DNA from 4 places in the Desulfosporosinus sp. Sb-LF genome. Region 1 is predicted to be linked to each of the others. Evidence: predicted binding sites of a transcription regulator. Region 1 holds the regulator's gene; each other region holds the start of a gene.
What was found. Region 1 encodes LexA, which represses DNA repair genes until DNA is damaged. Its sites were predicted from a motif close to CNAACANNTGTTNG; they were not measured.
Positions count from the first base shown of each region.

Region 2: a site for LexA is predicted at 2,309-2,322, ahead of E4K68_RS15440 (putative DNA modification/repair radical SAM protein). Genes of this name have one in related genera too.
Region 3: a site for LexA is predicted at 3,799-3,812, ahead of recA (recombinase RecA). Genes of this name have one in related genera too.
Region 4: a site for LexA is predicted at 4,307-4,320, ahead of E4K68_RS08135 (DNA polymerase IV). Genes of this name have one in related genera too.

Region 1 is NZ_SPQR01000017.1:9,142-16,520, forward strand. It holds gene E4K68_RS18090 (hypothetical protein) at 1-164, opposite strand, end outside; gene E4K68_RS18095 (serine hydrolase) at 195-1,175, opposite strand; gene E4K68_RS18100 (M23 family metallopeptidase) at 1,292-2,095, opposite strand; gene lexA (transcriptional repressor LexA) at 2,204-2,818, shown strand; gene E4K68_RS18110 (D-alanine--D-alanine ligase) at 2,948-4,051, opposite strand; gene lepB (signal peptidase I) at 4,191-4,736, opposite strand; gene E4K68_RS18120 (methionine gamma-lyase family protein) at 4,847-6,112, opposite strand; gene hflX (GTPase HflX) at 6,152-7,379, opposite strand, start outside.
Region 2 is NZ_SPQR01000010.1:66,513-73,891, reverse strand. It holds gene E4K68_RS15450 (DEAD/DEAH box helicase) at 1-1,325, opposite strand, end outside; gene E4K68_RS15445 (hypothetical protein) at 1,767-2,021, opposite strand; TPP riboswitch at 2,036-2,141, opposite strand; gene E4K68_RS15440 (putative DNA modification/repair radical SAM protein) at 2,365-3,666, shown strand; gene E4K68_RS15435 (TIGR03915 family putative DNA repair protein) at 3,645-4,514, shown strand; gene E4K68_RS15430 (CoA-transferase) at 4,735-5,544, opposite strand; gene E4K68_RS15425 (CoA transferase) at 5,544-6,518, opposite strand; gene E4K68_RS15420 (acyl-CoA dehydrogenase family protein) at 6,550-7,379, opposite strand, start outside.
Region 3 is NZ_SPQR01000007.1:15,515-22,893, reverse strand. It holds gene E4K68_RS11680 (hypothetical protein) at 1-157, opposite strand, end outside; gene rny (ribonuclease Y) at 353-1,897, opposite strand; gene E4K68_RS11670 (RecX family transcriptional regulator) at 2,186-2,719, opposite strand; gene recA (recombinase RecA) at 2,697-3,743, opposite strand; gene E4K68_RS11660 (DEAD/DEAH box helicase) at 4,118-5,731, opposite strand; gene E4K68_RS11655 (competence/damage-inducible protein A) at 5,721-6,995, opposite strand; gene E4K68_RS11650 (AAA family ATPase) at 7,275-7,379, opposite strand, start outside.
Region 4 is NZ_SPQR01000004.1:349,510-356,888, forward strand. It holds gene cutC (choline trimethylamine-lyase) at 1-138, opposite strand, end outside; gene E4K68_RS08115 (acetaldehyde dehydrogenase (acetylating)) at 192-1,685, opposite strand; gene E4K68_RS08120 (BMC domain-containing protein) at 1,744-2,034, opposite strand; gene E4K68_RS08125 (BMC domain-containing protein) at 2,065-2,364, opposite strand; gene E4K68_RS08130 (choline kinase family protein) at 2,773-3,687, shown strand; gene E4K68_RS08135 (DNA polymerase IV) at 4,363-5,616, shown strand; gene E4K68_RS08140 (YkgJ family cysteine cluster protein) at 5,966-6,313, shown strand; gene E4K68_RS08145 (hypothetical protein) at 6,437-6,712, shown strand; gene E4K68_RS08150 (ATP-binding protein) at 6,751-7,379, opposite strand, start outside.

The DNA of each region.
Region 1 (7,379 bases):
AATATATCGTCAATCTCGATTTCTGCAAAATCACCATCAGGGGTTTTAATACAGTGGCAGCAATTATCACATTGTTTTGTCGGATCAAGGTCACAAAGATCACACTCGCCGCATTCAGTACATGAACGATCTTCTAGTACGCATGGTTCACCAAGGCTTTTCAAGTTCTTCCCCTCCAGATTAAATGTATAGAATTAAAAAATACCAGGACTCATAATAAGGGCTTTTGGGTCTTTAGCTAGGCTTCGAAGCGCTGCATTGGACCGCTGGACTGCCCAACCTTCATCAAGTAAGTTAATAGTATCTCTGTAGCGTTGCTTGCTACCGAGTAAGACAAGTAATAAATCCCCGTCTGACCTTGTGACATAGGATACAAGGCACTGCCCTGCTTCTTGGGTCGTACCAGTTTTCAAACCACTGTCTCCTGGGTAGAGCCCAAGGAGGCTGTTCGTATTCTGCACCTCAGCGTAACGGTTTATTCCCCGTGCATCTTTCCATTGAACCCGAGCACTGGCCTGTTTAACATATTTCATAAGTTCTTCATTCTTAAGAAATAAACTAGCAATTTTACCAAGATCATTCGCAGTCGTATAGTGGTTAGAGTCAGGCATCCCATGAGGATTTGTAAAGTGTGTATGTTCACACCCTAGTTTGGCAGCGTATTTGTTCATTTCTTCAGCAAAGGCAGGGATTGAACCACTAACTTTCACTGCTATAGCGGCAGCGGCATCATTGGCACTGTGGACATATAGAGCTGTTAGAAGGTCATGGACAGATATTTCGTCTCCAGGCCTGAGTCCAAGACGGGATCCGTCAATATTCACTTCAGTTCCAACGCGCACAATATCCGTCTCTTTCAACGTCTGTAACGCCACTAGCCCAGTAAGAAGTTTTGTCGTACTGGCCGGAGCACGTTGTATATCAGCGTTACTTGTTTTCAAGACCTGCGTCGTTTGTGTATCTATAAGTACGTAGCATAAATCGGGCGCTGAGGGTTCCGACGGTGTTTTAGAACTAGTTGTGTTAGGTGTAGTTGCCGCTATAGTAGTAAATCCTTTGGCAATAGACTGGTTTAAGTTGCGTAATCCAATAAGCGCAAAAATACTAACAATTATCACTAAAAGATATAGTTTTGTCTTGGTAAAACTGAAAAAACTGTTCTGAAAACGTTTCAATGAATAGCCCCTCTTTTTATAAGTCGAACGCGTCTTGACTTCTACTTCTTAGTGGTATGAATACGAACAACGTAATTATAACGAATCTAAGTGCATAGGGCAAGTCTCACTCATCATTACTGAGATTGCCCCTCTTCTCCCCAATATTGCCATACTGCCAGAAACGGATAGGGGTTGATCCATTGTCCATTTGGAAGTTCAATACCAAAATGAAGATGGTCAGGTGTTGTTAAAGCATCACCAGTATGCCCCATGCTTCCCACAATTTCTCCAGCTTCAATTCGCCTACCCTTTACAAGAAATGGGGAAATTGATTGTAGGTGAGCATAATAATAATAATTTCCATCATCACCTCGTACACCTACACGTTCTCCACCCAGCCTGTTCCAACCTAATTGTTCAACACAGCCTCCAGAAATATTAACTATAGGAGTTCCTTCTTTACCAAAGAGATCTGTCCCTTCATGCCTGCGTTTTCCTCCATCTCGATCTGCTCCAAAACTATCTTCGTACCAAGTAATTCCTTTAACAGGGAATCTATACTTATTGGGAGAATAGTAAGTATATTGTTTCAGAATTCCACAACGTCTTTGAACAGTTTTAACAGTATTGGGTGGGATTGATCCCCAATTCAATGCTGAAAAAGGAACACGGAGATTAAGCTGATCAATTAACCTTTGCGCATCTTTTTCTGATAATGTCGACCGTATTGACAGAAGATCTTCATAGGAAATGGATGATGATATACGATGTTCTTGTGTACACTGCTTCACCAGTGCTGGAGATAGTGAAGATAAATACTGATAGACATCTGAAGGAATGGACGGTGGGCGATGAATTAGCTGCCATGAAATCAGCGCAAGAAACAACAAAATACTAATCTGAGCCAAGCCCCGTTTAAAGTTCACTAAAAGTTTCATTATCCGTCCCCCACTTTCCATAATCTTTTGATTTTACGACGAACATTTGTTTGCAGTTTGTTTCTATGAATGATACAATATTTTCTGTGAAGATGGAGGTGTGAGACTATGTACCCGGATTTATCGCAGCGGCAAACAAAAATCTTAGAGTTCATTAAACAAGAAATACGAAAAAAAGGATATCCTCCAGCCGTTCGGGAAATTGGCGAAGCAGTAGGTTTGCTATCAAGCTCTACTGTGCATGGCCATCTCCAGACGTTAGAAGAAAAAGGATATATCCGACGTGATCCTACAAAGCCTCGGGCGATCGAGATTTTGGATAGTTCCAGTGACATGTCTATTTCGAAGAAAGTCGTACATATACCCATTGTAGGCCGTGTCATCGCCGGACAACCTGTTTTGGCGGTCGAAAACATTGAAGGCACCTTTCCTCTATCCGCTGACCTTGTTCGGCAAGATGATGTTTTTATGCTGCGGGTTCATGGAGAAAGTATGATTGACGCAGGAATTTTAGATGGAGATTTTATTATTGTCCGTCAACAAAATGAAGCGCGAAACGGCGAAATTGTCATCGCTTTAATAGGTGAAGAAGCAACAGTTAAACGCTTTTTTAAAGAAAGAACGCTTATTCGACTTCAGCCTGAAAACTCATCCATGGAACCGATCTATTCCCAAAATGTTTCGATTTTGGGAAAAGTTATTGGGGTCTTCCGTACCTTCTAATAAAACGACCCTTAGTCAAAGATATGCTCTAAGAAAATCAGTTATCCTTCGAGTTTTAAATTCTCCCTCACAATAAAGGAGAGCAGATGGAAGTTCATCCACCAGCTCTCCTTTATTGTGAGGGAGAATTTAATTACATGAAATTTTACAGGTTTGCTTATCTTTAAAACGTTCTAAGCCTAATGATATTAACTGGTCGATTAACTCTGAATAAGAAATTCCTGTAGCCTCCCAAAGCTTAGGGTACATTGAAATTTCAGTGAATCCAGGTAAAGTATTAATCTCATTTAAATATATTTCGTTTCGTGAGGTAACAAAGAAATCGACCCGACTTAGTCCACACGCTTCAACAGCGCGGAAGGCTTCGAGAGCCATTTCCTGCATCCGTGTTGCCACGGATTCATTGACTGGAGCAGGAATCAATAAGCTAGAGCCAATATTAGAATACTTAGCTTCGTAAGAGTAAAACTCATGTGCAGGTTTTACTTCACCTGGAACTGAAGCTTTTGGTGTATCATTTCCCAAAACAGCGACTTCAATTTCTCGTCCATTAATAGATTCCTCTACGACGATTTTACGATCATATAATGCCGCAATATCTAAAGCATTTTTTAATTCCTCACGGTCGTGTGCTTTAGAAATGCCTACACTTGACCCTAAATTGGCTGGTTTTACAAAACAAGGATAGCCTATATTAGCTTCAATTTCATTAAGGCAATCTTCTGGCCGATCGATAAAGTCGACGCGCAAAAGAGTTACATAGCGTGCTAAAGGTAAATTTTTCTCTCGGAAGACCGCTTTCATACGATCTTTATCCATCCCTAGTGAGGATCCTAATACTCCAGAGCCTACATATGGGACATTGGCCATCTCCAGTAAGCCCTGAAGAGTTCCATCTTCTCCGTAGGGTCCATGAAGCACTGGGAAGATAAGATCAAAATGACCATCATTGGGAAGTACGCTACCATCTAAAGCCATAAAACGCGGGTGTGTAAGGTCAAGGACCAAAGTAACTTGGCGAGATTGATCTACCGAAGAAAATCCTTCTTTTATCGCATCCTCTGGGCGAACACCCCAAAACCATTGGCCTTGTTTATTAATTCCTACCGTCTCTACACTGTAGCGGTTACGATCAATAGCCTTGAAAATAGACTGGGCTGAATTTAAAGAAACCTCATGCTCACCTGAGCGACCGCCAAATAAAAGAACCACTCGAAGTTTGTGATCTTCCAAAATGCCCCACCCTCTCAATAAGTAATTGAAATTAAGTAATTGAAATTTAAAAACCATGTTATGTTATGCGAAGTCCCTTAATGGAGATACGTCTGTCACTATTAGTAGTATATGCCTGAAAAAGAAAAAAGGCTCCCACCTATCGAGCAAGAGCACCTATTTGATTAAGAGGCCAATAGCGAAAGAGAGTTCGCCCAGTGATGTTTTCTATTGGTAAAAATCCCCATTCTCTTGAGTCAGCACTATTATTACGATTGTCTCCCATAACAAATACCGAGTTATTAGGAACGACGATCGGGCCAAAGTCATTTTTCGACTGATCTACTACATAGGGTTCATAGAGTGGTTGACCATTCACATAAGTTTTGTGATTGCGTATCTCAATTTTATCACCTGGTAAGCCGACAACCCGTTTTATAAAGTCCTCCGTCGAATGGGCACTCGGTGGCGGATGGAAGACAATGATATCTCCAGGACTAATGTGGTCGAAATGTTTGAAAAATAACTTATCCACTATGACACGGTCTTCGAGTTGAATGGTCGGAAGCATCGAACCAGTGGGTATTTTACGGGCCTCAATAACATACGTTCGCAATACCCAAGAAAGCGCAAATGCAATTAGAACTATTTCTATTAATTCTAGGACGAATCGCATTGTACTTTTCGGTGACTCAGAATCTTTCATAATCCACCCCTTTCTAGCCTTTATAATACCACAGTACGGTGAATCTTTGAAAGGAAGACTGTGATTAGCATTTAAATAAATTCAAGAAGTTCCAAACACAGATATATATTTTAGCTTAGAAGTCCCTGCTTCCATAAATTCAGTGCTGCTAAAATGTTACCTATCTTCACATACATATGCGAAATGCCACCTTGCTGATAGACAATATAGGGTTCCCGAAGAGGCCCATCTGCTGAAAATTCGCTGGTTGCTCCTTGAATAAATGTTCCACCAGACATGATGACCTCGTCTTCATATCCTGGCATTCCAGACGGTATGGGTAAAACATGAGAATCGATTGGCGAGCCTTTTTGAAGTCCCTGGCAGAACGCTATCATCTTTTCCCTCGATCCCAGTTTTACGGCTTGAATTAGGTCTGTTCTGGGTGCCTCGGGTTCAGGATGTACTTCGAATCCTAACGCTCGCCAAAATGCTGCGGAAAATACCGCACCTTTTATGGATTCCGAAACAGTTAGCGGGCTAAAGAATAACCCCTGATAAAAAAGCCGCTGCCATTCCAAGGTTGCTCCCACATGCTCGCCGATTCCTGGTGCTGTCAAGCGCTGGGCTGCAAGTTTAACCAAATCAGAGCGACCCGCAACATATCCGCCAGTTGGAGCTAAACTTCCCCCCAGATTTTTTATTAACGATCCGGCCATCAAATCCGCGCCGATATCACCCGGTTCCAGCGTTTCGACCAATTCTCCGTAGCAATTATCTACGAAAATGATTAATTGAGGATAGTTTGTTCGTGTAAAATCTACGAGTTCCTTAAGCTGGGATATTGTTAGAGAGTTTCGCCAAGCATATCCACATGAACGCTGAACAATCAGCATTCGAGTTTTATTTGTTATTGTCTCGCTCAAAAGAGCATATTGTAGTTTACCCTGGGAATCCAGAGGAATGGCATCATAGGATATGCCAAAATCCATAAGGCTCCCTTGCCCTTTTCCCCGTAGTCCGATAACTTCATCCAGCGTATCGTAAGGGGTCCCGCTGACAGAAATAACATGATCTCCTGGTCTTAAAACACCAAATAACGCAGCAGCGATAGCGTGGGTACCTGAAACAAACTGACCACGCACAAGGGCGGCTTGGGAACCCAAAATTCGGGCAACCACGCGGTCGAGGACTTCACGACCTGAATCACCCAGGCCATAACCCGTTGTTCCCTGTAAATGATATGAGGATACTCGTTCTTCCTGAAAGGCATTTAAGACCTTTTCGTGGTTTCGAGTTGCTGTTTTTTGCAATGCAGGAAGTCGTTGTAAAAGTGTTTCTTCTGCTTTGTCTATCGCTTCGCGAATTAAACTCGGCCATTCGGGATTTGAATACAAAAAAATTTCCTCCTTACAAAGGGAACATCACAAATAGAGTTAAGTCACTAAGGAGCTCATTAGTTTCCATACTGGTTTTAAAGAATCCCCGCGTTTGAGAGACAACTGAATTGGATGAGGAAGCTGTTGAGCTAGGATGTTTAGATCGACTTCATCCATGACTAGATCAACCTTATTAAGCAAAGTAATGGTGGGTTTATCATTACTTTTTAATTGCGTTAGCACTTCGTGGACGGTCTCCGCATGTTGAAATGCTTGTGGATGGCTCGCATCAACAATATGTAATAAAACATCCGCTTGTTGGACTTCTTCTAACGTCGCTAGAAATGCCCGAAGTAATTGAGTGGGTAATTTTCGTATAAAACCAACAGTGTCGCTCAACAGCACTTCCAAGGAAGAGTTAACTCTAATTGAACGGACAATAGGATCTAATGTAGCAAATAATTTATTTTCACCAATTGGTATGTCGGATTGACTTCCAGCTTGTTCCATCGCTGCTTTCATAAAAGTTGTTTTACCAGCATTCGTATAACCCACTAAAGCTATTGTAGGTAGGCCACTTTTCGTTCTTTGACGACGTTGAACCTCGCGATGCTGTAAGACAAGTTTCAATTCTTTCTCCAGCTGGTTAATGCGGTCCCTCATTCGCCGCCGGTCAAGCTCCAGTTTCGTTTCTCCGGGACCACGTGATCCAACTCCTCCACCCAAGCGGGAAAGAGCTTGTCCCTGACCTGTCAAGTAAGGTAACAGATGTTTGAGCTGTGCTAATTCGACTTGAAGCTTACCTTCGCGTGACTGAGCCCGCTGTGCGAATATATCTAGGATCAAGCCAGTACGATCTAATACTTTGACTCCGGTTTCAGTTTCTAAAGTCCGTAATTGTGTTGTAGATAGCTCATCATCACAAATTACGACATTGGCTTCAGTTTCTTGTAAACGATGACTTAGTTCTTCGAGTTTGCCACTTCCTAGGTAGCTACGGGACTGACCATAACGACGTAGCTGGGCAAGTTGTCCGACTACGTCCACACCTGCCGAGCGAGCTAATTCTCTCAGTTCCGTCAAATCTTCATTACTTCCTTGGTCACTATCTTCCAGTGCGATTAGGAATGCACGTTCCTTGCCCGATGCAGTCTTTGTGATTGTCAAACTCAAACCCTGCGAAACGTTTGAAAGCGAATCACGATAGTCAAACGTTTTCCAATGATCGGAATCCAAATTAACAATAAAAGGGTCACTTTCTCCGGAACGATAGGCTATTTGAAGA
Region 2 (7,379 bases), on a different contig from region 1:
TTGATGATCCCGATATCAGCCGCAGTTATTCCTTGAATACTGCATAGTGTGCCAACAATATCGACCGGTCTCATCTTTGTTTTCTTCCCGGCATTCACATGGATTTTCATAATTTCAGTGCTCAGCTGCGCGCCTTTTGTTTCTTTGATATCTGGCGGCGTCTTGATTTTCGCCATGAAATATTGTTTCGACTGACGCACCGTTTCTTCTTCCGGTCTTTCCTTCAAAAGTATCTCTTTTCCGATGTAGTCATGGATATCCTTCAAAAATTTATTTTCCTCTTTGGTAACAAACGTAATGGCTTTACCCAACTTGTTGACGCGGCCTGTTCTACCGATCCGATGAACATAGCTTTCTCGGTCATATGGGATATCATAATTAATGACCAAGGTAATGTCCTCGATATCCAGACCTCTGGCCGCAACATCTGTTGCACATAGATACCTGAAAAATCCTTGCTTAAACTCATTCATGACGCTCAATCGATCCCGTTGTTCCATTCCCCCATGAAGCTTCTCACAAGAATAGTTTAGCTTTACGAGTTCAGCGTACACCTCATCGACCGTTTGTTTGGTATTGCAAAATATCATGCAGCTATCCGGGTTTTCGACAATCGTTAGATCTAGTAGAAGCTGCATTTTATCCGTTTGATCGACCTGATATCGTTCTTGAGCGATCCGATCTGTCGCTGGATGTTGTTCTTCGATTTCCATACAGATTGGGTCTTTCATGATTTTATTACATAAAACATTAATGTCTTGAGGCATTGTCGCTGACAATAAAATCGTCACCCGTTCTTGAGGCAAGCTGGAAATGATGGTTTCAATTTGCTCGATGAAACCCATATTCAGCATTTCATCGGCTTCATCGATGACGAGATAGTTTATATTGGATGTATCAATAGTCCCTCTTTCGATATGATCGATCAACCGACCTGGGGTTCCAACCACAACATGGGTTTTTTGTTTAAGTTCCTTTTCCTGAACGTGGAAAGGGTACTTCCCATAAATTGCAGCAACTTTTAACCTTTTGAATCGGCCAATATGGAACATATCTTCTTTGACCTGAGCTGCAAGTTCTCTGGTTGGTGTGAGCACTAAGGCTTGCGGTTTATTCTGTTCCCAGTCCACTAATTCGCAAATAGGAATAGCGAAGGCCGCCGTCTTTCCGCTACCAGTTTGGGACTTAACGATGATATCCTTTCGGGCCAAGACAGCCGGGATCACCTGTTCCTGGGCTTTGGTGGGACTGATGAAATTCAACAAACTAATGGCTTTTAATAACTCGCTACTTAATTGATATCCGTTAAAATTACGATCGATCATTTAGTCATCTCTTTCATTATTACGATTTCTGATGCACGCTTTTTTCAAATTCTCCTAAGCTCGATCTCCTATAGTATAAATGAATAGGCCCTGAAACATTCAATTTCCTTCATACTTAGCTGTCGCCTATTACCTATTACCCTTTATGTTGGATAAACCTATCTATTAATGCCGGGCCATACTTCCTGTACTCTCTCGATGAATGTATGGTGAGCACAAACATCTCCAGCTTAGGGATTAAAATGACCCGATCTAGACGATAATCATCCTTGATCGGGCTATCAAAAGTAGGCCCTCGCATCGCCCGGATCGGTTAGCGATCAAGGATGGTTGCGACGAAGTCCGAAGTGCGGGGCACAACTGTTCGGTTTGGCTGTTAGCTAACATGTCGATAATCTTTCTCTCGTGAAGTGTCTTGCTTTTAGCGAGAAATTCTTGTGATTAAGGGATGAGTAGGTGCAATAGTTGCCTTTTAAGATCTAACGCAACACTAGAAAGCAACAGCTCATCCGGATCACGCGGGTGTGGGAATGGGATTTTAAACTCTTGGATAATCTGAGCGGGACGTTGGCTTAGAACAACGACTCTGTCCGAAAGAAGAATAGCCTCATCAATATCGTGCGTGATCAATAAAACGGTATGCCTTGTTAAGGTCCGCCGTGCGAGACTGCAGGGGAACTGAGCATAAAAAAACACCGCAGTAATGCGGCGTCCCTATTCTCAAATCCTTCCTCCGCTGGCATTACCCAGATCAGGTTGAGGGTCGGGCAAGTTGCCCCTCTCAGCCAGAAAACTCCAGCTCCCCTGTTACCATATTAAGTCTATATTACACTAACACATTGAGTGTTTCAGTGCAATCTTTAATTTCCGCCATGATTAACACCCCTATTTCTGATGGCAAATCTAAAAGGTTTCTATTGATATGTGCTCGCCCTCCTGCTCGATCACACTCTTACACGTGTTTGCCCTTTTTCCTTTTGACAAGAACATACGTTTCATATTATAGTGTTTAATAGTTGCTAGGTAAGGGGTGTTGAACATTGATATTTATAATAAATTGACAATCTTGTCAGACTCAGCTAAATATGATGTGGCTTGCACTTCCAGCGGTGTAGACCGAAGTGGCAAGCAAGGCAGTATAGGTAGCGCAGCAAAAGCTGGGATTTGTCATAGCTTTTCGGCCGATGGGCGATGCATATCGTTACTAAAAGTACTGATGACGAATGTCTGCATCTTTGATTGCAAATACTGTGTCAATCGCATGTCAAACGATATCGTAAGAGTCGGGTTTACGCCTTCAGAACTCGCAGAACTTACAATCAACTTCTATCGGCGGAACTATATAGAGGGTTTATTCCTGAGTTCAGGGGTCATTAAAAATCCGAACAATACGATTGAGCAAATGATTAAGGCTCTTGAGATATTGCGTAACGTTTATCACTTTGGCGGTTATATTCATGTCAAGGCAATACCAGGAGCAGATAGTGAGCTCATTACCCGCTTGGGACTTTTGGCTGACCGGATGAGTATAAACATTGAGCTGCCTTCTCAGGAGAGTCTAAAGCTCTTGGCCCCAGACAAGACGAAGGAGTCCATACTACGTCCGATGGGACTGATTACTACTAAAATCCAGGAAAGCAGTACTGATCTAGTAAAATTTCGTCATGCTTCCAAATTTGTGCCAGCCGGACAGAGCACACAGCTGATTGTGGGGGCGACTCCCGACACAGACCATAAGATATTAACTCTAACCGAAGGGCTTTACAGAAAATACCATCTTAAGAGAGTCTTTTTCTCTGCCTATATACCGGTGGCTGAGCATTCACTACTACCTTCTATAGATATCAAACCACCTCTAGTGCGAGAGCATCGGCTTTATCAGGCCGACTGGCTTTTACGGTTTTACGGCTTTGAAGCTAAAGAACTGCTTGATGAACAAAATCCTAATTTCAATTTACAAGTGGATCCCAAATGCAATTGGGCACTCAACCATTTAGAGAAGTTTCCTCTTGAGATTAATAAAGCGCCCTATGAGATGCTTTTACGAGTGCCTGGAATCGGCGTGACAAGTGCGATGCGTATTCTTACAGCTAGGAGAACTGGCCCGATCGATTTTTCTGGACTTAAAAAGATGGGTATTGTCCTAAAACGCGCACAGTATTTTATTACCTGTAAGGGAAAAATCATGGAGGGTTTAAAAATAACGTCCGATGGAGCCATTAGAGCCCTTATGGCTGATCAACACAAGCTTCCGTCTCCTTATCCTGAACAGCTGTCGCTATTTAACGAGCCTTTCCTTACGAGAGAGGATGTGCAACAATGCCTGACAGGACAGATTTAGTCTACGCTTATGATGGTAGTTTTGAAGGGCTGATGTGTTGCGTTTTTGAAAGCTACGAGCAAAAGGAGAATCCCAGTATCATCCGACCCCCAGGTGTACAGCAGAGCCTTTTTGATACGGCGAAATGGATTGAAACGGACGAACATAAGGCAGACAGGGTTTTTAACTCGATTCCATCAAAGATATCCTCTAAAGCACAGGAGTTGATTAAGCTTGGTTTTTTAACATGTGCTCCGAATAAAGAATTGTTAATCTATCATTTCCTACGTTTGGGTTTTAAGTATGGGTGCAAGGTGATGACGATGCTCACGGACGATACGGTTTGTTCCCTCCAAAAAGCTGTACGCCATTTAACGTCTGAAAGTCAGAAGTTCATGGGATTTGTTCGTTTTTCCGTTTATGGCGAAGTGTTAGTGGCGGTAATTGAACCTAAAAACTTTGTGTTGCCTCTTCTATCAGTGCATTTTTGCGACCGATTCCGGAACGAAACATTTATGATTTATGATAAAACTCACAGTATGGCCTTAATTTATCGGTCACAAAAAGCGGAGCTGATCTTTGCCGACGAGTTGACGTTGCCAGAAGTTGACGGTACTGAAATTGAGTACCGTCAATTATGGAAGCAATTCTATAAAACGATTGCCATTGAAAGTAGAAATAATCCACAGTGTCGTATGGCACTGATGCCGAAACGGTATTGGGATCACATGACCGAATTGGATGATAGTATTGAACAAGCTAAATCTAAAGGGCCAGATCAGTGGCGTGTAGCGGAAACTGCTACTGAAATACTACCAACTTCGATAGGTGCTTTAGCTTCCCCGTTCCAATATCCAACTCGCAAGTAAGACGGTATCTTTTCATTTGCCACCTTGAGTTTGTTTCACATTGATCAATTAGGGTATAAATTTCTAAATACATTACGGTACAAAAGTTAGATCCTTGCGAAATCTAGTTTCGCACTCTTGGTCGTTGGGTAATTAAATTCGCATAAACTAAGAGGTTAACTCACCCCCACTTTAGGAGTAATGAGTTAACCTCTTTTGGTTGCCATAACATCATTGTCCACTATTTCATGATGATTCCTTCCGGATCAATAGTTTTATAGAGCAGATCCAATTCTTCATAGGTAGGAGTCAGAGTTTCTCCCTTAACCCTAGAGATATTAAGATCGAAACTGCAGTTTTCACGGCAATCCTCAGCGGTAAAACCAGGATGAACAGTATCTAGATACATCTCGCCGTTTTCATCAAAGCGATAGACACCCATGTCAGAAATTACAGCGGATGGTCCACCATTGAATGCCGGACCGTAGACCTCCCGCTTGGGAACCCATTCTTTATCGGGCCAATGAGGAATTTTCCATCCAGGCGAGGTGATATAGCTGACTCTTTCCACAAAACGACGTTTCTGACCGAACTGAGGCATAATCAAAACGCTTCTCTTGGCTAGGGAATGAATATCAGAATTACCCCCACTACCTGTAAGCCTTTTACCCGTGGGGCCGCCCATAAAGGTGCAGTTAACGTTCCCATAGAGATCGACTTCAGCACCACCCAGATAAGCCAAGTCAACCTTGCCAGATTGTAGTTGGCCAAACACGTCGGTGAGACCATCGGCAACTGCAGCCTGGTAGCTACAACGAGCGTCCGCCACAGAGGTCGGCAGGTCGATGGGTTTACCGTCGATAGAACCCGATTCATAAATACAAACGGCTGTGGGGGCTTGAGTATGCTGAGCCACCATGATAGCCAACATAGGTAAGCCAGTGCCTGCAAAGACGATCTCGCCATCCTGTACTTCCCGAGCAGCGGCACAGGCCAAGAGGTCCATGGGTTTAAATTCGCCAGGCTTAGAATATTCTTTTTTGCTATCCATTATCTAGACCCCCTTTTCAGTGTCGAAGAATAGCCCAGAGAAGGATTGGCTTTCAGAGGTTCCAGACGGGTAATCCCTAATTTACTCAGATATTCTTGGAAGTCTTTAACGCCGAAGATCCATTCATCTGCCCACTTATCAAAACCTTCCTGGGTGCGGGTGGCTTTAAAGAAGTTGGCGATAAATTCTCCATCAGGTTCATGTACCCCATACAAACCGGTTGGGTGAGCACCCCAGGGTAATTCGACAATATAATCCACCAGGTAACCAGGCAACATATTGCGGGTCGGTTCCCTGCGCAAGTATTCTTCTGAAACAACCTTTTCAGCGATAATAATATTGTGTTTAGAAGCCTTAATAACTTCTAGATCACTAAATTTTAATCCATCAACCCTCACGGTCCCTTCAGCACCCACCATTTGGACATGAGTGATACACCAGTCTGGATTTGCAGCTGGGACCAAGACGATCTCAGAATCCGTGAAAGGTTCTTTATACATAACATATTTATACTTACCTATATGGGGGTTGGATCCATCACGGAGACCTGCTTTACCTAGGTTATCATTTTCTGGATTCAACATATCGCTTCCCATGGCAGCATAGGTGGGTAAAAACGGAAGACCCTTAGCTCCGGCAGTCAACCTGTTTAAGACATGAATATGTGCCCAGTCTTCATATAAGATTTCACCTTTTTCAATTTTACGGGCCAGGTTACTGCCAAATTTCCCATAGAGTTCGTGTCCACACCAGCTAGATTCCCATATTCCTACGCAACCAGCGCCTACGAGCATATCATCATGAGTTCCGCCATTAACCTCGACGAGATGAAGATTGCGTTTTTTCTGACGAATGAGCTCATAAATAGCTGCCATAGGTCGACGCCAAACAGTAAAACCTCCGAATGTCAACATATCACCATCATTGATCTGCCCTACCGCTTCAGTAAGACTAACAATTTTAGGCCTGGCCATTGTGAAAACCCCCTTAATTGTTCACTAATAATTAAAAACGGCCGATTACCTCACGCCCAATGATCATGCGCTGAATCTGATTCGATCCTTCGTAAATTTGGGTTATCTTGGCATCTCTCATCATGCGTTCAACTGGGTATTCTGAACAGTAACCATATCCGCCCATCAACTGTACACAGTTGGTAGTGACTTCCATAGCAACGTCCGTGGCAAAGTACTTGGCCATTGAGGCTTCTTTGTTATGGGGCAAATGGTTATCTTTGAGCCATGCAGCTCTGTAAATTAGCATCTGAGCAGCTTCTATCTTGGTAGCCATTTCTGCAATCATGAACTGAACGCCCTGATTGGCTGCCAGTGGTTTATCAAATTGCTGTCGTTCCTTAATGTAATTGATCGTATATTCCAAGGCTCCCTCAGCAATTCCCAAACCCTGAGCTCCGATCGTGATACGACCACCAGCGAGTAGCCCCATGGCAACTGCGAAACCATTGTTGATTTCTCCCAAGACGTTTTCTTTAGGAACTTTCACATTTTCAAAATAAAGTTCACAAGTTGGGTCAGCGTGCATACCCATTTTTTCAACTGGTTGGCTTATAGTGAACCCAGGGGTGTCTTTTTCTATGATTAAGCAGGTAATCCCTTTGCCTTTAGGTTGTGATGGATCCGTCTTAACAAAGGTGCAATAGGTTGTTGCATGACCACCATTAGTAATAAATATTTTGCTACCGTTGACTAGGAAATGGTCCCCTTTATCTTCAGCTTTGCATTTTATAGCGGCGGCGTCAGATCCGGCGTTAGGTTCGGTTAATGCATAAGCACCAATAATCTCACCGGCGGTCAGTCTTTTAAGATATTTTTCTT
Region 3 (7,379 bases), on a different contig from region 1:
AAATGATAAACGTGAACTTAAGAGCATGCTGATCTAGGCAATAATGAACCGACCCCATCTCAGAGTATCTTAACAAAATTGAAGTCAGTAGTCCTACGCCGTCTTGGACACGTCCCCCATCCTTATGCTGCAAATTATTGAACATCCTAGTTTTCATTCCTCTCTAATTCGGACCTTAACAAAACACTAATTCGGCATCGAACTGCAAATTCCTGCTTAAAAACCTCCCCATCCGACTGGGTATATTTGGTCCTCATCTACGATGACGACAGCAGACGGTTTATTTGATTATCCCCGATTACTATAAAAAACAGGCGATCCCCAGGATCGCCTGTTTAAATACTGCCTATGGCTATTTCGCGAAATCAACTGCTCGAGTCTCACGAATCACTACAACCTTGATTTGTCCCGGATATTCGAGTTCTTCTTCAATACGTTTACTAATCTCACGCGCAACCCGCGGAGCAAGTACATCGTCAATTTTGTCGGGTTTCACAATTATGCGAACTTCTCGCCCTGCTTGAATAGCAAAGCACTTTTCTACTCCTTCAAAACTTTCGGCGATTTCTTCTAATTTTTGTAGACGTTTGATGTACGTCTCAAGTGTTTCTCTTCGAGCCCCTGGACGTGCAGCAGAAACCGCATCAGCAGCAGCCACTAGGACTGCAACAATGGTTTTCGGCTCTACATCGTTATGGTGAGCTTCGATAGCATGTACAACATCACTGGATTCCTTATACTTACGGGCAAGGTCAACTCCAATTTGTACATGTGTCCCTTCCATTTCGTGATCAACAGCCTTGCCAATATCATGCAGAAGACCCGCACGCTTAGCAAGCTGAATATCAACACCTAACTCCGCAGCCATCAATCCTGCCAAATGAGATACTTCCGTCGAGTGCTTTAAGACATTCTGTCCGTAACTTGTACGGAATTTAAGCCGACCAAGTAAGCGAATTAATTCAGGATGCAACCCATGGACACCCGTCTCAAATGTCGCTTGTTCCCCTTCTTCGCGGATTTTTTGGTCGACTTCTTTCTGAGCCTTTTCAACCATTTCCTCAATCCGCGCAGGATGAATACGACCATCTGCAATGAGTTTTTCCAGAGCAATTCTTGCAACTTCCCGACGAATCGGATCAAAACCTGACAAAATAACTGCTTCAGGCGTATCATCAATAATAAGATCAATTCCTGTCAAGGTCTCCAAAGTACGAATATTACGTCCTTCACGGCCGATAATTCGACCTTTCATTTCGTCGCTAGGTAACGCCACAACTGATACAGTCGTTTCAGCTACATGGTCAGCTGCGCAACGCTGTATAGCTAAGGCAATAATGTTTTTAGCCCGTTTCTCGGCTTCCTCCTTGGAACGAGTCTCAATTTCCTTGATCATGATCGCTGACTCATAGCGAACCTCTTCTTCAACTCTCTTTAGCAGTAGCTGCTTAGCCTCTTCCGTGGTCATGCCAGATAAGCGTTCTAACTCCGCTTGCTCTTTTCCAACAAGCTGGTTTAACTCTTCTCGTTGCTGTTCTACTTCATTTTCCTTGAGATGAATATTTTCTTCTTTGCGTTCAAGTGACTCGATTTTACGGTCCAAGCTCTCTTCTTTTTGAACCAAACGTCGTTCAAGCCGTTGGAGCTCACCACGCCGTTCCCGAGTTTCCTTTTCTACTTCATTGCGAATAAGCATGACTTCTTCTTTAGCAGCAACGACAGATTCTCTTTTCTTGCTTTCAGCTGCAGCAAGGGCATTCTCAACGATGCGCTTAGCCTCTTCTTCTGCCGATCCAATACTCTTTTCAGCAGTATTTTTGCGAAAAAGCCAACCTATAAAGACACCTAGACCTAATCCTACCAAAAGGGCGACTAAACCGGTAATAAATGCGATCATACGTATACACCTCCTTGTTTGTCAAAATTCTATTTTTTCACATTAAAAAAACTGGTTTTCAAAACCAGTCCCATAAGCATAACCTTTAAGACGGGTAGTTCCCCCCGTTTCCTACAACTCTCGTTAGTCAAAAAAGTCCCTATATTAGCTGACTACTACGAAATCTATAAGAAAACCATTAAAGGTTAAATCTTAACAGAGACAGGTCTCTGTTAAGATTTTAATATCATTTGTAAACATTGTCAAGCTTGTCCTAAACTGGTGCATTCTATACCCCAAACCCTAGCGCTATTCAACATAATTATCAGTTTTAATTTGGTATAGTACGTCTCGCACCATCTCCGAAGAATATCCGCGTTGTCCAAGCTTTCGAGCAACTTTTTGCTGAAGCCATAGTTCACGTGGAATAGACCTCTTTGTTTGTTTAACATCAATTCTTTGTTCCCAATGTTTGCCCTCTTGGACCCACCACCGTTTTGCGAGGGTTAGACATTGCTGAAACTCATCATCACTTGAATACGCTAACTCCAACGCTTGTTCAATCAATTGGGACTCTAACCCTCGATTTTGCAAATCTTGTTGGACCCTTTGCCGAGAATAATGCTTGAGTCGGTTTATCGAGTATGCCATCGCAAGGTCTCGGTCGTTGAGATAACCCAACTTCTCCATTCTTTCCAGCACATCATTAACTTCCGAGCTTTCAAAGCCCTTTTGCTTGAGACGTGTCTCTAATTCATAATGGGTTAGAGCTCGGCGTGATAAACAATCCAATGCAACTTCCCTGGCGCTTTTTGAAGGTTTAAAGCTCGTCAAGTGAACCATCTTCTGCTTCTTCGTCTTCGACCATGGTTACAATGGGGTTCATGTTCGTGCGAATCAGTTGTTCAAGAGTGTTTGCCATCTCTGGGTGTTGCTTGAGATATTCTTTAACATTCTCACGCCCCTGCCCTAACCGCTCACCATTATAGGAGTACCAGGCCCCCGATTTTGCAATAATCTCCATTTCGGTGCCAATATCGACAATACTTCCTTCACGAGAAATTCCTTCTCCATACATAATGTCAAAATCCGCTAGTTTAAAGGGTGGCGCTACTTTATTCTTCACGATTTTGACTCGGGTTTTATTACCGACTATATCCTGCCCTTGTTTCAAGGCCTCTTGCCGACGAATGTCCATCCGGATCGTGGCGTAAAATTTAAGCGCCCGACCACCTGTTGTTGTCTCCGGACTTCCAAACATAACGCCTATTTTTTCACGAATTTGATTGATAAAAACAACACAAGTATTACTTTTGCTGATGGACCCTGTCAACTTTCGCAAGGCCTGAGACATGAGACGGGCATGCAAACCAACATGATTGTCTCCCATTTCTCCTTCAATCTCTGCTCGAGGAACTAAGGCTGCCACAGAGTCAACTACTACGATATCCACAGCAGCACTACGTACAAGTGCCTCACAAATTTCTAACCCTTGTTCTCCAGTATCCGGCTGAGCTACCAGCAAATCATCAATATTAACTCCTAGGGCCTTAGCATATACTGGATCAAGGGCATGCTCTGCATCAATGAATGCAGCTGCTCCGCCCAATTTTTGGGCTTCAGCTATAATATGCAGCGCGACAGTTGTTTTACCCGAAGACTCTGGTCCATAAATTTCAATAATCCGCCCGCGCGGCACCCCTCCAACCCCCAAAGCAAGATCTATCGCTAGAGAACCCGTCGGGATAACGTCGATCGTCATTCCTGCCGAAGATTCCCCAAGTTTCATAATCGATCCTTTGCCAAACTGCTTCTCAATCTGAGCAAGTGCAATGTCAAGTGCCTTTAGCTTATTCGTTTCGGCCATTTCGTTTTCCTCCTCATCTTGGTCAATGTATTTTGTGGTTATCTTTGCGGTTGGCAAAACATCTGTTCGGTTCTCATTATAGAGGTAGGCCTTGATACTTGTCAATTTCTTTATTTTACAACCGACTATATTAGAAATTATATTACAAAATTCTTCTAATTCGCAATATGAAATTGGGGGTAAAATTAGCTTGATATTATTTCAAGACGTTGATGGCAACTAATCCAAAAAAAGAGGATTATACACCAACAAAGTGGTTTATAATCCAGAAACAATTTGTTACAGCCCTTTCGCATATTCACGTAAAGGAATTCACTGCAAAATGTGACTATTGCAAAGAGAACACGTATGAAAATAATTACTTCCCATGTTTACTAATCATTCTCACGAGCTTTGGCAGGTTCAACACTCACCCTACGCCCTTTGATCATATTTTGATGCATGCAGCTCAAAACCCTAGAGGCATATTCCTCAGGAATTTCTACAAAAGTAAATTTGTCATAAATATTAATCATTCCTATAATGTTCCCCGAAATTCCACTTTCATCGGCAATCCAACGAATAATATCTTGAGGGCGAATTTGTTGTACCCTACCGATGTTCATGAAAAAGCGCACCATACCCGCAGCTGCTCCAGTGTTTTCAAAATGATAGTCATCTTGAGCTTTGCCTTCGATGCGTTCTTCTACGCTCGCTCCCTCGACCGCAAATTTTAGGGCAGCGGCTGCCACATCAATTGAATCATATTCGTCGAACAATTCCCCAACGATCGCACGATAACTCCCCAGTCGATCACCCTGGATCAGTCTTATGAGCTGATTCTTAAGATTTTCTGCCTGACGCTCACTTATATCAGATAACGAAGGAAGTTCCTGCCGACGGATTCGCGTCTTCGTAAGATTTTCAATCAGCCGGAGTTGGCGATATTCCTTAGGCGAAATCAAGGTAATTGCCTGCCCTTTACGTCCGACACGTCCGGTTCTTCCAATTCGATGCACATAAGATACCGGATCCTGAGGAATATCAAAGTTGATGACATGGGTCACATTATTAATATCCAAGCCTCTTGCTGCTACGTCTGTTGCCACCAGTAATTCGGACTTTCCATCTCTAAACCGTTTCATGACTCGATCCCGCTGTTGCTGGCTTAAATCCCCATGCAAAGCATCCGCAAAATATCCCCGGGCTTCAAGAGCCACTACAAGCTCATCAACCCCACGTTTTGTGCGACAAAAAACAATTCCCTGCCCAATATCCTCCATATCGATAATTCGGCCTAAAGCATCGACTTTAACACTCTCCCTAGTCTCATAAAAGACCTGGTCAATCAACGGAACAGTTAATTCATCTCGACTAACTGATACAGAACGAGGAGAATTCATATAGGTCTGAGCTAATTTGCGAATTCCCGGCGGCATTGTTGCCGAGAAAAGCATAACTTGTCGACCTTCGGTAGGAACTTCTCTTAGAAGACTCTCAATGTCTTCTATAAAACCCATATCTAACATTTCGTCCGCTTCGTCAAGAACCACCATTTTTACATGTTGCAGGCGAAGCGTACCCCGGTTCAAATGGTCTAACAACCGGCCAGGAGTTCCAACGACCACCTGATAACCCATTCGCAAAGCGCGAATCTGACGATCAATGGGCTGGCCACCGTAAATTGGCAACGGTTTTACATGCTTATATTTTCCAATTTTCGCAATTTCCTCAGCGACCTGGATCGCCAATTCACGAGTTGGAGTGACTATAAGCGCTTGTACGGCTTGGAATTTAGAATTTACCTTCTCAGTGACCGGGATACCAAAAGCTGCGGTTTTACCTGTTCCGGTCTGGGCCTGACCAATTATATCAACGTCTTCAAGAGCAATCGGGATTGCGGCTTTTTGAATTGGAGAAGGTTCTTCAAAGCCCATCTCTGACAAAGCTTGTAAAACCTGTTTGCTCAACTGAATATCACCAAACAATTGTAAACGTTCAACCATCACCTAATTGTAGTCTCCTTTCGTTCTTTAACATGTGCAGCCTTACCTCATTTAAAGCCGCTTGAACGGTCAACTGGCGAACAGACTCCCGTTCTCCATAAAACTGAAATTTTTTCGCATGAATCCCTTCAGGCGAAGCTAATCCAATATAAACAAGCCCCACTGGTTTTTCATCAGTACCGCCACCTGGTCCTGCTATTCCTGTCGTTGAGATAGCCAGGTCAGTGCCTGCCTTTGAACGGATTCCTTCGGCCATCTCCTTCGCCACCTCTTCACTCACTGCGCCGAACGACTCAAGACTTTGATGACTCACCCCAATAAGCCCTTGTTTTAAGGAATTAGAATAACTAACTACTCCACCCAGATAGAATTCAGAACTTCCTGGCTCCTGGGTGAGGGCAGCGCCCAACAAGCCACCTGAACACGATTCAGCCGTTGATATGCTCCAATGCTTCTTTTTTAGATTTTCCCCTACTATGCCGACCATGGTTTCCTGATCACGGCCAAAAACTTTGTCTCCTAAACGACGGCGAATCTCTTCTTCAGCCCAATTTAAAGTTTCTTTAGCTTCCCCAGACGTTTCTTCTGAACTTCTCGCCACTAAGCGAATGTGCATCTCAGCTCGTTTAGCCAGTAAGGCCATCGTAACATTCTGCAGGCTCATCAGTTCACCAAGTACCTCTTCAATTGCCGATTCACCTATGCCAAATACTTTAAGGACACGTTCGTTCATCCTTATGGCTTGCGGTCCAATAATCTGTTGCAACTCTGACCATGCATAATTATCGAACATGGGCCTCATTTCGAATGGAGGACCCGGCAATATAATAACGGTCTTACCGTTTTTTTCGATGATAGCACCAGGCGCTGTACCAATGGGATTAGGCAAGATTTTTGAGTCTTTAGGAAAATAGGCTTGTTTTTCATTACCCGAAGGCATGGGAGCTCTCCGACGGCCAAAGAACTGTTTAACTTGTTCTAAGCTAAATTCGTCTAACTCCATCTTTAAATCCAAGACTTTAGCAACAAGTTCCTTCGTTAAATCATCCGCGGTCGGACCTAACCCTCCTGTTGTAACGAGGAGGTCTGAACGCCCGATTGCCTGCCTTAAAACCTGCTCTAAGCGCCCAGAATTATCACCGACTGTCGTATGATAATCTACTTCAATACCAAGAGAAGACAATTTTCCTGTCAAGTAATGAGCACTCGTATTCAGGGTCTCTCCAAGTAATAACTCGGTCCCAGTTGCCACAATTTCAGCCTTCATCAGTTTATCACTCTCCTATTATCAACGCAAATATCGAACTTCTTATACTCTTGGTTAGTTATTTCTTTTCTTACCCAAAATTATCCTTCTTCCCATGCAAAATAGTGTCAAGAACTATTCATCGCGCTCATTCATTAACAAACCTTTAAAGTGGTGCTGCCCTATCCGAAAAAAGAGGATTATACAAAATGGTAATTAATCCTTGAATTCATATGGATTTTTTAAATAGAAAGGGGTTGTAACAAACTGGAAGACCAGTTTTGTTACAACCCAAACTGTTTAAGCTATATTTTGTAAGTGTGTTCGCAAAGTCTCACCACTCAAAGTTTCCTCTGACTCTAGAATCTTAGTAATTCTCATTAATTTTTCCTTATTCTTCTTAAT
Region 4 (7,379 bases), on a different contig from region 1:
CACGCTATTCGTCGAAGTACTGTTTACGGATAGTTCCTTGGAGATCCCCTGAAACAGCTTCATGATGGCAGCCGTTTCTTCCAAAGACAAATTCTTGGTTGCATCCGCAAATTTATTTGAAAACTCTTTAATATCCAACTTTTTTCTCCTTCTCACTTTATTCAGTAGGATAAATTCTTATTGGCTCAGCGTTATCGAAGTTGCTCAAGTAATTTTTCGAGCAATTCTTTCAAATCGTGCGAACTTTCTATGGAACTCTGATTGTCAGAGCGTGAATTTCCGTTTTTTTCAGGAATCTCTCCCGCCTGTACACCCTTTGTTATATCCTCCAGCTTTCGCACACCATAGCCGACTTTTCGGATGTTAATCAAGTTCATGGGTGTGACATTATCAGAAGTAAAGCCGCCCCCTGCTGCGCCGCAACCCAAGGTTAATGCCGGAAAGAGATTGGTTGTCGCTCCTATACCCCCTAATGATGCGGGAGTATTCACCAGGACTCTTGATACAGGTTTTTTTAGGGCAAATTCACGAATCACAGCCTCATTCTTCGAGTGAATCACCAAGGTATGTCCCCGACCCTCATTAATAAGCAATTCTATGCATTTTTCGCAGGAATTCATCCAATCCTTTTCAACGTAGAATGCCAGAACCGGGCAAAGCTTTTCTCTAGAATACGGATTGTTAGGAGATACATATTTTTGTTCGGAAATCAATACTTTTGTATTTGCCGGGACACATAGGCCACTTTGCTGAGCCACCTCAATAGCTGATTTACCGACAATTTCCGGATTCAAACTATCATCGGGACGAAAAAAAAGCTTACTAAGCTGTTCCGATTCCTGTCCTGACATGAAATAAGCTCCACTTCTCCTGAGTTCTTGCCTTACTTCATCGGCGATACAACCCTCAGCAACAATGGATTGTTCCGAGGCTGAGACAATTCCATTATCGAATGTTCTGCTGGCAATAATATCTTCCACGGCCTGATTTATGTCAGCTGAACGCTCGATAAAGGCTGGTCCATTACCCGGGCCACCATAAATGGTTGGTTTACCGGATGTATATGCCGCACTGACCATCTTGGGTACACCAGTAATCAGAATAAGCGATGTGTCTTTGTGGTTCATCAATGCAACTGTACCGTCCACAGCCAGTGTTCGCAAATATCCGATAGCACCACTTGGTAATCCACTTTCCTCCGCAGCCCGTATTAGTATATCAAGCACCTTGGCGATCGTTTTTTTGGCCTTAGGATGAGGAGAGAAAACAATAGCGTTACCAGATTTTATGGCAATCAGTGCTTTATATATTGTCGTGGATGCAGGGTTCGTTGAAGGAGGCAATGCGACAATCACTCCAACGGGTACGCCAATATCCATGGTCTTGTTTTCTTTGTCTTCACCAATAATCCCAACAACCTTCATGTCCCTGATTTTCTTATACAGAAAATCGCTCGCAAAAACATTTTTGACAAACTTGTCCTGCCATTTACCAAATCCCGTTTCTTCATAGGACATAATGGCAAGTTCCCTGGCATAGTTATACACTGCTTCAGCCATATGCCCGACAATATTATCTAGTTTTTCCTGGGGGAAAGTCGCCAGTACCTTTTGAGCCTCGCGGGCGTTTTCCACAAGAATCCGAGCCTCTTGGACGGAGAGCAAATCATTGTCAATCCTATTCATATCTCAGTCACTCTCCCCTTTCCGCTCGCAGAATCAAAGGTTCAACAAATGCGTTAAACTACCAGTCAATAACGTGTTTAGCGATAATCTTTTCTACGTCCGCATGCGGCCTGGCAATGACATTGGAGCTATAGATCTTGCCCACCTTGCTGGCTTCTTTGATGCCAGCCTCTACAGCCGCTTTCACCGCTCCTACGTCACCACGAATCACGACGGAAATTAAACCGGAAGCCACATTTTCATAACCAATCAATTCCACATCCGCAGCCTTGCACATGGCATCCGCAGCTTCTAGCACCGAAACCAGGCCATACGTTTCTATGAACCCCAAAGCACTGTTCTTGTCCACACGGATACCCCTTTCCAAACTAATCAATGTTCATTCCGCATCAATGTCATGTCTCGAAACAATCTTGCCTACCCGGCTGATGGGGCGGGGCATAACATGGGAGGCTGTCACCTCGCCAATGGCTGCTGCCGCTGCTGCACCGTTTTCTACAGCTGACCTCACTGCAGCCACATCGCCTTTAACCATAACCGTGACAAGCCCAGAACCCACATTTTCATACGAAACAAGAACAACGTCAGCCGTTTTACACATGACATCCGCTGCTTGAATTGCCGGAACCATACCTCTTGTTTCAACGAGACCCAATGCCTCTTCTCCAAAATATTCCATTGAAACAACCCCTCTCTCTATAGATTTAAATTTCAAGGATTGTTATTTTCATCTTTTTTATCAGCCGATAATTTGTTGCTTTTATAATATCGCATGCAGAAATTGTTTTTTTGAAGAATATATAGATATAATTAGCATTATTATATCTAACAAAATCGATTTCTTGTACAAAGAGTATTTTATTGCACAATCGATATAAACGTTCCAAATTCATGAATTCATCGAGTTAAAAACACCTTTTATCTTTAAATCACATTTTAAAAACTACTAAACCGGGAAATTTCACGACAAGCCTAAGCCACCTGAATCCATTGGTCCAGAAATGCATTGATTTTGTTAGGTTTTTTTGCTAAAGTAAATTAAAAATAATCCTAAAATCCAAGTTTCAAAACCTTGGTGGAGTTATATATGAGAATGGAAGAATTAGTCCAAGAAAAGCTGCGCCATGCTTTTCACGATGAAAGCATTGTATTCGACAAATCCCGTTTTACCGGCGGACTTACCAATTACAACTACATAATGAACATTAAGGGTATCGAATATGTCATCAGGCAGCCCGGCGGCATGACGGAACAGATTATTGATCGAAAAATGGAAAGTGTCAATAATAATATTGCCTCAGAGTTCGGCGTGAACTCTGATTGCATTTACTTTGATGAATACAGCGGAATCAAAGTAAGCACATACATAAAAAACAGCCAAAACATGGCTAACTCTGATCCTTCTTCTCCCAAAAACCTGGAATCCGTTTCTAATATAATGAAAAAAATCCACTCCTCTCCAAAACATTTTTCAAACCGCTTCGATTGGCAAACGGAGCTTTCCAAATACGAACTGATTATCCAACAACTACACGGCGGCTTTTTCTTTGATTACTCAACCCTAAAAGACCGATTAGTCACTTTTGTCCAAGAAAACATCAAAAATACTATCTTGGCCCCCTGTCACAATGACACAGTGCCTGAAAATTTTATCATTGACGATACTGGCAGAACATATCTAATAGACTGGGAATATTCTGGAATGAACGATCCCTGTTGGGATGTGGCAGCCTACATTCTTGAATCCAAACTATCCGCAGAAGCTATCCACCATTTAATTCAGAACTACTTCAGCCGTCCACTGACTCCTATGGAAGAATTAAAAATAAAAAGCTTTATGATGGCACAAGATTTACTCTGGACGGCCTGGGCTTTAATCAGACATTACAATGGCGACGACTTTCTTGGATACTGCTGTATTAGATATGAACGCTTCCGAAAAAACATCAAAACAATGACCAAATCACCCCATTGTTCCATTGCCAGCATGGTCATGAGTTGAACCTCCTTTTTGGCTAGATTCTTGGGGCTACCCGGTAGACCGACAACAAAAAAGGTGCCAATCGACAAAGGGTTCGCTCGGATATGGCAAATACGCCACGTCCCTGGCGGTTCCATTTATCAACCCTAGCACCGTCAGTGACCTTAGTAGGGTGTGGGAGAACCTAGTTGTCCTGAGTTGAAGTAAAGCGGGTACTTGCTCAGTCCCCCACAGTACGTGATTATAGTCTATGTAGCTGTGACGTCTGTCGGGTTCCGAATAAATCATAAAATAGGCCCCGCCTTGCTCCAAGGCGGGGCCTATTTTATGTTGCCAAAAAATGCAATCAAAATAAGGATGCCAGTAGATGGCATTCTTATTTTGATTTATCTGCGGGTCTTTAGAGAGATTCCTCTATATAAAGTTGCTTAAGGTATATGGAGCCACTACCGGCTTCACTAAACGCCCAACAATCGAAGCTTATAGTTATTACTTCCCATTTATATACCACTGCGACAAAACCAGATTCGCAGCCTTGTCAACAAGTAGTGCCTTAGATTTGATATTCGCAGATCGGCTGGTCGACTTAACAGAATGTATAGTTATTTTCTATTATTTGGCGAATGTATTCTCTTTACCTAGAACAAGTGTTTTGTTACAATAGAAACAAGTATTCTAAGAAATAGGGTGAAGTGCATGAGCCGAAGGATTATATTTCATATTGACGTGAATAGTGCCTATTTGTCTTGGGAAGCCGTTCATCGATTACAGCATGGCGATTCGCTTGATTTGAGGTCCGTACCTTCAGTAATCGGCGGCAATCCAGAAACTCGGCATGGAATTGTTTTAACGAAGTCGATTCCCGCCAAAAAATTTAATATTAAGACAGGGGAAACCATCTACTCTGCCAAAGCGAAATGCCCAGAGTTAATAATAGCGCCACCGAATTATAAGTTGTATATGCAGTGTAGCAAAGCTTTTGGGGATATTTTAAGGGAGTACTCACCCTTTGTTGAGCAATACAGCATTGATGAATATTTTATGGATTTCACGAACATGGAACGCCTTTTTAAAGACCCCGTTAAGGCAGCTTATTTGATTAAAAATCGTATCAAACATGAGCTGGGTTTTACTGTCAATGTCGGTATTAGTACGAACAAGATCTTGGCTAAGATGGCTTCAGAGCTTAAGAAACCCGATAAAGTACATACTATTTTCCCAGACGAGATTGCAGAGAAAATGTGGGTTCTCCCGATTGAGGAACTGTTTATGGTTGGTCGGGCAACTACTAAGAAGATGCGGAACAGGGGTATTAATACAATTGGGAATTTAGCCCATTATGACCCTAAGATCATTAAGCTCTTTCTAAAGAGTCATGGAATGTTGGTCTGGAATTACGCAAACGGAAATGAAGCAAGCCCAGTGAGGGAATGCCGTAGACCAATGATTAAGGGAATTGGCAACTCTACGACAATTGCTTTTGACGTTGAGGATAAAACGACTGCCCATTTGGTCCTGTTGTCATTGACTGAAACTGTTGCCGCAAGGTTAAGGCAATCAGGTTATTGTACTCGATTGGTATCTATTTCATTAAGGACGAACGAGTTTTATAATTGTTCGCACCAGAGGAAGATCTTCTCTGCAGTTGATTGTACAAATGCGATTCATAAGATTGCTTGCGAATTGTTTGACGAGTTATGGAAAGGTGAGCCGGTTCGACATTTGGGAGTAAGGGTTTCAGAGCTATGTCAGAATGATTTTCAGCAATTAGCTTTTTTTGAAAGGGATTATGTTAAAGAAAGGGCCGTGGATCAGGCTGTCGATTCGATACGTGCGAGATTTGGTAATGGGTCAGTTTTTAGGTCATCCTTTTTAAATAGCGGGGTACGCTTTAGCAGTGGCGGAACAGTGGACGACGAGGAATATCCAATGATGTCTAGTTTGCTATAGTTGCTGAACCGTAATCCCGTAATGTGCTCCATTTTCGGCTACCATAGCTTACAAGGACAAAGTAGAGACAACCATCTTAATGGTTGTCTCTTTGGGGTACTCCCTCTTTTTTAGGTTTAACATGTCCATAAGATCCTCTATCAAATCAAGAGGGATGCAGAGGACTTTATGCTATTAGAGTTTATGGATATTTGATATTGACAAATAATTATTTTTATGTTATAATATTTAGCCAATTTGATTGACAACTAATACTACATTGTTTTATTATATAAACAAATTGGTCCATTTTGTTTAGTTATAAACGTATTACAAGCCAATTAATGTAATTATTAGGAGGTTAATCTATTTGGAAAGCCTTCCATGTGCAAGCTGCAAGGGGTTATGTTGTGGTCCTGTTCCAGTAACACAGCAAGAGTTAAAGGATATTAAAAATCGAATTATGGAGATGCCTCATCAATATCGTTTGAAGTTAAAAAATCAGCTTCGGTATTATGGAACCTGTATTTTCTATGATCTTGATAAAAATAAATGCAGCATTCATTCGGCAAGACCTTCCATCTGTCGTGCATTTGGACATTATAGTAATTTAATTTGTTTCAGAAAACCAGAGGTGGCTAAGAAGCAGAATTGGAACGTCACAGAAAACCCCATTGGCATCTTGTCTGTAGACTATACTTGGAAGAATCTTAAGTGACTCCAGTGTTCTCTTCACATTAGAACTTTATGTATAATACTAACCTTGTAAAGCAAACCTAATTCATACCCCAAGATTCTCGTCAAAACATGAACAGACTAACCATTACTGGAGGTGAAGCTTGTGGAAGAAGGAATTGAGGGCTACGACAGTACCGAAGGTTCGATATTATTCACCGAACTTTTTACCTCTGAATTTATGCAACGGTACACACAGTTTGAATCCATCGAAGAATTATTATCATCGGGCGGATTTGAAGTAAATTCAGAAGAAGATTATGAGGCTATCCCAGATGAAGACATCGACATTCATGTGGCAAAGACGACCAACTTTAGTTCTTGGAAAGAAATGCTTACCGACGCGGTAGAAGCCTATACTATTAAACAATCAGGCCATTAATTTCTCTTCGACACACGAGTAATTAGATCCATTAATGACTATCGCTTTTTCTCGAAGTTAGCGAAGTGCTCCTTTGAACCATTTACGATTAGGGGCAGTTTTATTTCTATTACAGTACCCTTTTCAAGTTCGCTCTGCATTGAAACCCTCCCATCATGAAGCTCTATCAAATGCTTAGCAATAGCAAGGCCCAGCCCTGTGCCTTTACCTTTTCGGGATTTATCAACTTTGTAAAAACGATCCCAGATATGGGTTAGTTCATCGGCTTCAATACCATACCCCTGATCGCGAATTATGACCGAAAGCGTATTAAGCTCAAGCAGCGTTGTTTCAACCGTCACCTTGGTGTCACATGGGGAATATTTGATAGCATTGTCTATAAAGATAACAAACAGTTGCCGCAAACGATCATAATCCCCCAAAAATGGAGGGACATCTTGCTTAGACAGATAGTTGATCTCAATCCCCTTTTTCCCCGCGATTGTCTGAAGACCCTTTATAACGTCCGAAAGTAGACTCGGGATATGAAGTTTCTCCCTATTCATCGTAATTTTACCGGATTGAAGGCGGGAAAGCTCCAACAGGTCTCCCACCAAACGTTCCAACCCACGCGTTTCTGAAAGCATCCTTTGGTAGTAACGCTTAATTTCCTCGCTTTTTCCAACAG